Regions from separate parts of the Rhodoferax sp. GT1R46 genome, predicted to be linked through region 2. Evidence: predicted binding sites of a transcription regulator. Region 2 holds the regulator's gene; the other holds the start of a gene.

Region 1 (3,469 bases), on a different contig from region 2:
GGCGACATGCCCGCGTTGCTCAAAGGCTTTCTGGAGCAGGTTGCCCGACCCGGCTTTGCCTTCAAGGCGGAGGGCGACAACCCCATGGGGCAGAAGGGTCTTAAAGGTCGCTCTGCGCGCGTTGTCGTCACTATGGGAATGCCGGCCTTGCTATACCGCTGGTATTTTCGGGCCCACAGCGTCAAGTCGCTGGAACGCAATGTGCTGGGATTCGTCGGCATTGCGCCGGTCAACGAAACGCTGATCGGCATGGTAGACAAGCTGGGTGTGGAGGGGGTACGCAAGTGGACCGACAAGCTGCGCAAGCTGGGTGCGGCAGCAGAGTAGTTTTTCGGCGGGCGTTGACAGGCGACAATGGAGCCCATGAAGACACTACTCCCTCTGCAACTGTTTGTTCACCCTGAAAAGTCCGACCCCAATCCACTGGTTTTGTACCATGGTCGGAGTTGTCCTGATGGGTTTGCCGCTGCACTGGCTGCCTGGTTGTATTACGAAGGCAAAGCCGAGTTTTTGGGGCTGGACCACGGTGACATCAAATCCGTGGAAGACTTGCCCGCGCTCAGTGGCCGTGCGGTGTACATCCTTGATTTTTCATTCTCTCCCGAGATTCTTCGGGGCATTGAAGAGCGTGCGACCAAGCTGGTGATGCTGGACCACCACAAGAGTGCTGCCGAGAAGCTGACTGGTTTTTCTTGCCGCTGCGGTGTGGTGCACTTTGACATGAGCAAGTCGGGCGCACGCCTCGCCTGGGAATTCTTTCAGTCGGACAAGCCCGTGCCTGATTTGGTGCGCTTTGTGGAAGACCGCGACATCTGGGCTTGGCAATACCCCGAAAGCAAGGGCTTTTTGGCGGCACTGGATATGGAACGGTTTGACTTTGTCCGCTGGGCGGAGATCGCCATGTTCAGTCCCGTCCAGCTGACCAGTTTCATGGCGCGGGGCGCGGCCATGGACGAAAAATTCAGCAAACTCGCAGCCGACATCGCCGAGGGCGCGCAACCCATCGCGTTCAATGGACAGCACGGTCTCATGGTCAATGCGCCTGGCGTGTTCCACAGCCTGGTGGGCGATCTGCTTTCTGCAAAAAGCGGTACCTTTGCGCTCATGTGGAGTGCCGGCAAGGGGGGCGTCATCAAGGTCGGCCTGCGTTCGCAACCCGGTTTTGACTGCATTCCTCTGGCAGAGAGCATGCAGGGCGGTGGTCACGCGCAAGCTTGCGGCTTCAAGATGCCAACCGACCGGTTGCCCGAGTTGCTGAGCGGCGTGTTCGACGCTACCGGTTCTTAAACGGGTAGATGACCCGGAAGCGCCTCGCCCCAATAGTGAAATGTGAAGGGCCTGGGGCCCGGCAGGTACCGCGTTTGTGTGTCTGGCTGGATAAAACCGGCTTGGTGCAACAGAGCGGGAATGTCGCGCCCCAGATGGCAGCCACCCGCCAATGGGCCCCACAGTGGCTGCAACCGGTCTTGCCAGCGTTGTACCGATGCATCGGGTGCGCGACCGTGTTCGCAAAATAGTAAACGACCATGGGGCGCCAGTACCCTGCGCATCTCTTTTAGTGCTGCCAAGGGGTCAGGAATGGTGCACAGCGTATACGTGATGAGCACCGTGTCAAAGCTTGCGTCGGGCAGGGGGATCTGCTCGGCTGAGAGTCCCACCAGATCCACGTCCAGCCCGGATTGCGCAATGCGCTCGCGCGCCAGGGGGTGTAGTTGCAGGGCAGGGTCCAGCCCCGTGATCCGGGTCACGCGCGTCTTATCGTAGTAGCGCATATTGAGTCCGGTACCAATACCGACCTCGAGGACACGCCCCTGCGCCAAGGGAACCACCAGCTGGCGCTGGCGGCCTACCATGGGCAAACCGCAAGCGAAATCCAGCATGGGTGGCAGGATGTGCCTGTCGTACCAGGATGGGGTCATGCGGCCCTGATCCGTTGCCCGGGAGGCATGCCCATCAAACCGGTCACTTGGTCTTGATTTTTCCGCGTGGCATCACCGTAGTCACGGGAGCCATGGGGCGGTCCGACGTGGAGTTTTTTGGCTCCGAATTGTCCTTCTTGGGTTTCTTCGACATCTTTTCACTGCGCTGGTCACCTTTAGCCATAAGTCCTCCATATTCGGCCCCGAAATGGAGCCCGATAACCAGATATTACGGCACAAAATGGCTCACTTGCTACTCTGCAAGTGTCAATGGAGCCTGTTTGGGGCAAATGCATCAAAACTGACATATGTCAAGGAATTCAGCGTGCCGTGGGTGCAGCATTCGCAGGTACACATTTCTTTTACGAGGTATTCACATGTTCAAACATATTCTGGTCGCCACCGACGCATCTCCGGCATCCGAGCACGCCGCCAAACTGGCGGTCAGTCTGGCGCGCACCCATGGCGCCAAGCTCACGGCTGTGTATGTCGTCGATCCCTATCCTTACATTGGCGTGGGTGAGATCAATCCCATGGGCTTTCAGGCGTATATGTCTGCGGCTCAAGATCTGGCAGCCCAGGCCCATGCGCAAGTTGAGGCGCTTTGCAAGCAGGATGGCGCGCCCATCGCTTTGCAGGCACGCCTGGTGGAGGATGTCACCGCTGCCAGCGGCATTGTGCAAACGGCCCAAACGGAAGGCGCAGATCTGATCGTGCTGGGTTCCCATGGCCGCACAGGTATTGCACGGCTGATGCTTGGCAGCGTGGCGACCAAAGTGGTGGCTGAATCAACCGTGCCGGTGCTGATTACGCGCTAGCAGGGAGCGGGCCGCATCGAACTCAGGCTTTTTTGCCTCGCGGCCAGAAATGCCCCATCAAGGGCTTGACGCTGGTGCCATGCAGAAAAATCGACATCGTCACCACGATCAGGGTCAGCTGAATCAACTTCAGTGCCAGTGGCTCAGGCAGGCCTTGCTGAATGGCGTACATCAGGTAATAGAGCGAGCCAATGCCTCGCACGCCAAACCAGCCAATCATGCCGCGCAGGGGCTGTGCGGTGCTGCTGCCCCACATGCCCAGCAATACGCTCACCGGTCGCGCCACGATAAACACAAATAGCGCCAAGCCCACGGCCTCCCAGCTCCATGAGTCGAGGAAGAGCGAGCCGCCAACCAGCAGAATCAGCATCAATTCGGAGAGTCGCTCCAGGTGTTCTTTGAAGACCAATGCGCCTTCGCTCACCTTGGGTACCGGCTCGGCTTCTCCACTGGCATCCACCGGCGTGCGGGTGGCCTTCGCCAGCTTTTGTTCCGTCTGGCGCAGCGCCACGGCGGCAAAAAAGACCGCCAGAAACCCCCAGGCGTGCGCCATGACGGTCAAGCCATACACCGCGCCAATCAGGCCCAGGCCCAAAAAGTCGTCCAGTAATTCATGCTGGTGGGGCGCACGGCGAAGCTTCCAGCCCAAGCGGGCCAGTGCAACACCCGCTGCGACGCCAATGGCGATGCTGGCCAGCGTAGCCCACAACACGTCAACCAGTAGCCAGTTCA
Region 2 (3,469 bases):
GTTCGTTCAGCTCAACATGGGTTCGTGGGAAATCTTCTGGACCTTCTTCTACGGTTTTGCCACTTATGGCAATGCGGGCTTCATGCGCGAGCAGGTGTGCAAGCACATGTGCCCGTACGCGCGGTTCCAGAGCGCCATGTTCGACAAAGACACGCTTATCGTCACCTACGACGAAGAACGCGGTGAGCCTCGCGGTGCACGGTCCAGAAAGGCAGATCTGTCTACTTTGAAACTCGGTGCCTGTGTGGACTGCAGTCTGTGCGTTCAGGTTTGTCCGACCGGCATTGATATTCGCAAAGGGCTTCAATACGAATGTATTGGGTGCGGTGCCTGCGCCGACGTTTGCGACACGGTCATGGACAAGATGGGTTACGCACGGGGCTTGGTGAAGTACTCGACCCAAAACGCAGTGAGCCAACACTGGACGGGGTCCCAGACCCTGCGCCATGTGCTGCGCCCACGGGTGCTGGTCTACACGGCGATTCTTGGATCGGTGGTGATCGCAATGGCTTTGAGCCTGGCTACGCGGACCCCATTCAAGGTCGATGTAGTTCGTGATCGGGGTGTGTTGGCACGCGTCGTGGACGGCGGTCGCATTGAGAATGTCTACCGCCTTCAGGTAATGAATGCGACCGAGTCTACGCAGCGCTTCCGAATTGCGGTCGAAGGTCTGCCCGGTTTGGCAGTCGTCTCTGACGATGAAGTCGTCGTAGAGTCCACTCAGGCGCGGTGGGTGGCCGTTCGGATTGATGCGCCGTATGAGGTGGCCCCTCCAGGTTCTCACGTTATTCACTTCGAAATTTCTGCACAAGGCTCACAGGGCCATGTGTCGGAAAAATCTGTTTTCATTGTTCCCCGTTAAGGAGTTTCCCATGACCCCATCCAACCTGAATCCCGCGCGTCCATGGTGGAAGTTCGGTCACGTCTGGCTTGTCATCTCCGGCCCCGCAATCGTGGTCGTCGCGTCATTTGTGACGTTCTATCTGGCATTGGTCGGTAAAGATCCGGTGTTGGACGAAGACTATTACCGAAAGGGAATAGAAATCAACAAGACTCTGGGTGACAACCCGTCCAGTCTGGCACCCGCCACACAGGCGCGCAATCATGCGGCTACCGGTGTTCCTGCCCCCAAAACGCCGTGATTTCATCAGGTGCTCCACATTGAAATGCCCAGTCCTCAGGAGGAGAAGAACATGCTGCAGCAACGACTGATGTGGATTATCTGGCCTGCGTTTCTGGTGGCCGGCGCGCTGGAAATACTGGTTTTTGCGATGATTGACCCGCAGGATCTGCACTGGTTTGGTCAGCCGCTGGACTGGTCTCGCCAAGGGGTATACACCGTCGCATTTTTTGTGTTTTGGGGTCTCACCATGGCTTCAAGCGCCTTGACCACACTGTTGTCCATGTCGCCCTTTGAGGTCAATCGCTGCCCTCTGCCAGAGACGGACCGTCCGGACGGCTGCCCCAAACAGGGTTCTTGCTGATTACAGGTGCAACAGCCAGAGTCAGTTGCAAACCTTGGGGTTCACGATGTCTTTGAGTGCATCGGTATTGAGTATCCGGACGTGGCGCTGCTTCACTTCCACTATGCCTTCTTCCACAAATTTTGAGAAAGTTCGGCTGACGGTTTCCAGCTTCAGTCCAAGATAGCTTCCAATTTCCTCGCGCGTCATCCGCAGTACCAACTCGGATTGCGAAAACCCCCGCGCATGCAGCCGTTGCACCAGATTCAGCAAGAAAGCCGCCAGGCGCTCTTCCGCGCGCATGCTCCCCAGCAGCAGCATCACTCCATTTTCGCGGACGATTTCGCGGCTCATGATCTTGTGGACATGGCGTTGCAGGGCGTTGACCTCTCTCGACAGCTCCTCAATGCGGTCAAAGGGCATGACGCATACCTCGGCATCTTCCAGGGCCACCGCATCGCAGGTGTGATAGTCGTTAACAATGCCATCCAGCCCGATCACTTCGCCAGCCATCTGAAAACCCGTAACTTGGTCCCGGCCATCCTCAGAAGCCACGCAGGTTTTGAAAAATCCGGTGCGAATGGCGTAAAGACTGGTAAACCTTTCGCCATTGCGAAAAAGTATGTCTCCACGTTTGACTTTGCGTCGACTAGCCACGACGTCGTCAATGCGATCAAGCTCAGCCGGACTGAGCCCCAGCGGCATGCACAGTTCGCGCAAATTGCAGCTGGAGCAGGCCACCTTGATGGATTGAGGGCTCATCGCGACCATCTTGGAATCGGCATGCGCGGCAAGGGGCACCCGGGTTTCGGCGACTGAGTTGGGCTTGGATGTTTGATCAGGCATGGATTTCACCTAGTGTAAGTGACAGGCCAGTTTACCCAGTTTCGAAGTTCTTGATGCAAATCAAGTGATGGAAAGTCAAATGGCGGCACAGTAGCCCTTGTCTTGGAGCGTTCATGAAACCAGTTGCTGAAACCATAAATGATGATTTGTTGCGTCGATACGACGTGGCGGGCCCGCGCTACACCTCGTACCCAACCGCAGACCGTTTTGTCGAAGCATTTACGGCGGATGACTACGCGCAGGCCCTGACAATGCGGCGCGGTGGCGCTGCTGCCATGAACTTGCCGCTTTCGCTCTATGTACACATCCCGTTTTGCGAGTCGCTGTGTTATTACTGTGCCTGCAACAAAATCATTACCAAGCACCATGACCGTGCAGCGCCGTACCTGCGCTACCTTAGCCGTGAGGTTGATTTGCACACGGCCCAAATCGGTTTGGGCCAAACAGTCAGTCAGGTCCATCTTGGTGGGGGTAGTCCTACATTTTTGAGTGACGACGAATTGCGTGAGTTGATGACCATGTTGCGTCGCAATTTCACGTTTGCACCTGGGGGCGAATACTCCATTGAGGTGGACCCCCGAACCATCGACGCCTCCAGGCTCGACACCCTGGCCGAGCTTGGGTTCAACCGGCTGAGCTTTGGGGTGCAAGACTTTGATCCGGCGGTGCAAAAAGCAGTGCATCGAGTGCAACCTGCCGAGCAGGTGTTTGCTCTGGTGGCGGCCGCACGCGAGCGCGGGTTTGAGTCGATCAATGTGGATCTGATCTACGGACTTCCCCAACAAAGTCCGGAGTCCTTTGATCGCACACTGGCGCAGGTCAACGAGTTGCGCCCCGACCGGATTGCCCTTTATGCCTACGCCCATTTGCCAGAACGGTTCAAGCCGCAAAGGCGCATTGCTACTGTGTCATTGCCCAGTGGGGCAGCCAAAGTGTCCATGCTGTCCCGTTCGCTGGCTGCGTTCATGGGTGCGGGTTATGTGTACGTCGGCATGGATCACTTTGCCTTGCCGGAAGACGCGTTGGCTGTGGCCAAGCGCCAGGGACGCCTGCACCGCAATTTCCAGGGGTACAGCACCCAGCCAGATTGCGACCTGATTGGCCTGGGCGTGTCATCCATTGGTCGGATCGGCGCGACATATAGCCAGAACGCCAAGTCG

Evidence for each region. Region 2 encodes FNR, which switches genes on or off when oxygen is low (the NO sensors DNR and NnrR bind a similar motif). Its sites were predicted from a motif close to TTGATNNNNATCAA; they were not measured.
Region 1: AC097W_RS01585 (universal stress protein) is a predicted target of FNR. The motif match lies at 2,221-2,234, and genes of this name have one in related genera.

Annotation. Positions count from the first base shown of each region.
Region 1 is NZ_JBWMBC010000001.1:325,423-328,891, forward strand. It holds gene AC097W_RS01565 (NAD(P)H-dependent oxidoreductase) at 1-327, shown strand, start outside; gene AC097W_RS01570 (DHH family phosphoesterase) at 364-1,287, shown strand; gene AC097W_RS01575 (class I SAM-dependent methyltransferase) at 1,284-1,919, opposite strand; gene AC097W_RS01580 (hypothetical protein) at 1,963-2,103, opposite strand; gene AC097W_RS01585 (universal stress protein) at 2,297-2,737, shown strand; gene AC097W_RS01590 (cation:proton antiporter) at 2,760-3,469, opposite strand, start outside.
Region 2 is NZ_JBWMBC010000006.1:244,835-248,303, forward strand. It holds gene ccoG (cytochrome c oxidase accessory protein CcoG) at 1-862, shown strand, start outside; gene AC097W_RS14815 (FixH family protein) at 873-1,142, shown strand; gene AC097W_RS14820 (hypothetical protein) at 1,194-1,484, shown strand; gene fnr (fumarate/nitrate reduction transcriptional regulator Fnr) at 1,506-2,225, opposite strand; gene hemN (oxygen-independent coproporphyrinogen III oxidase) at 2,423-3,469, shown strand, end outside.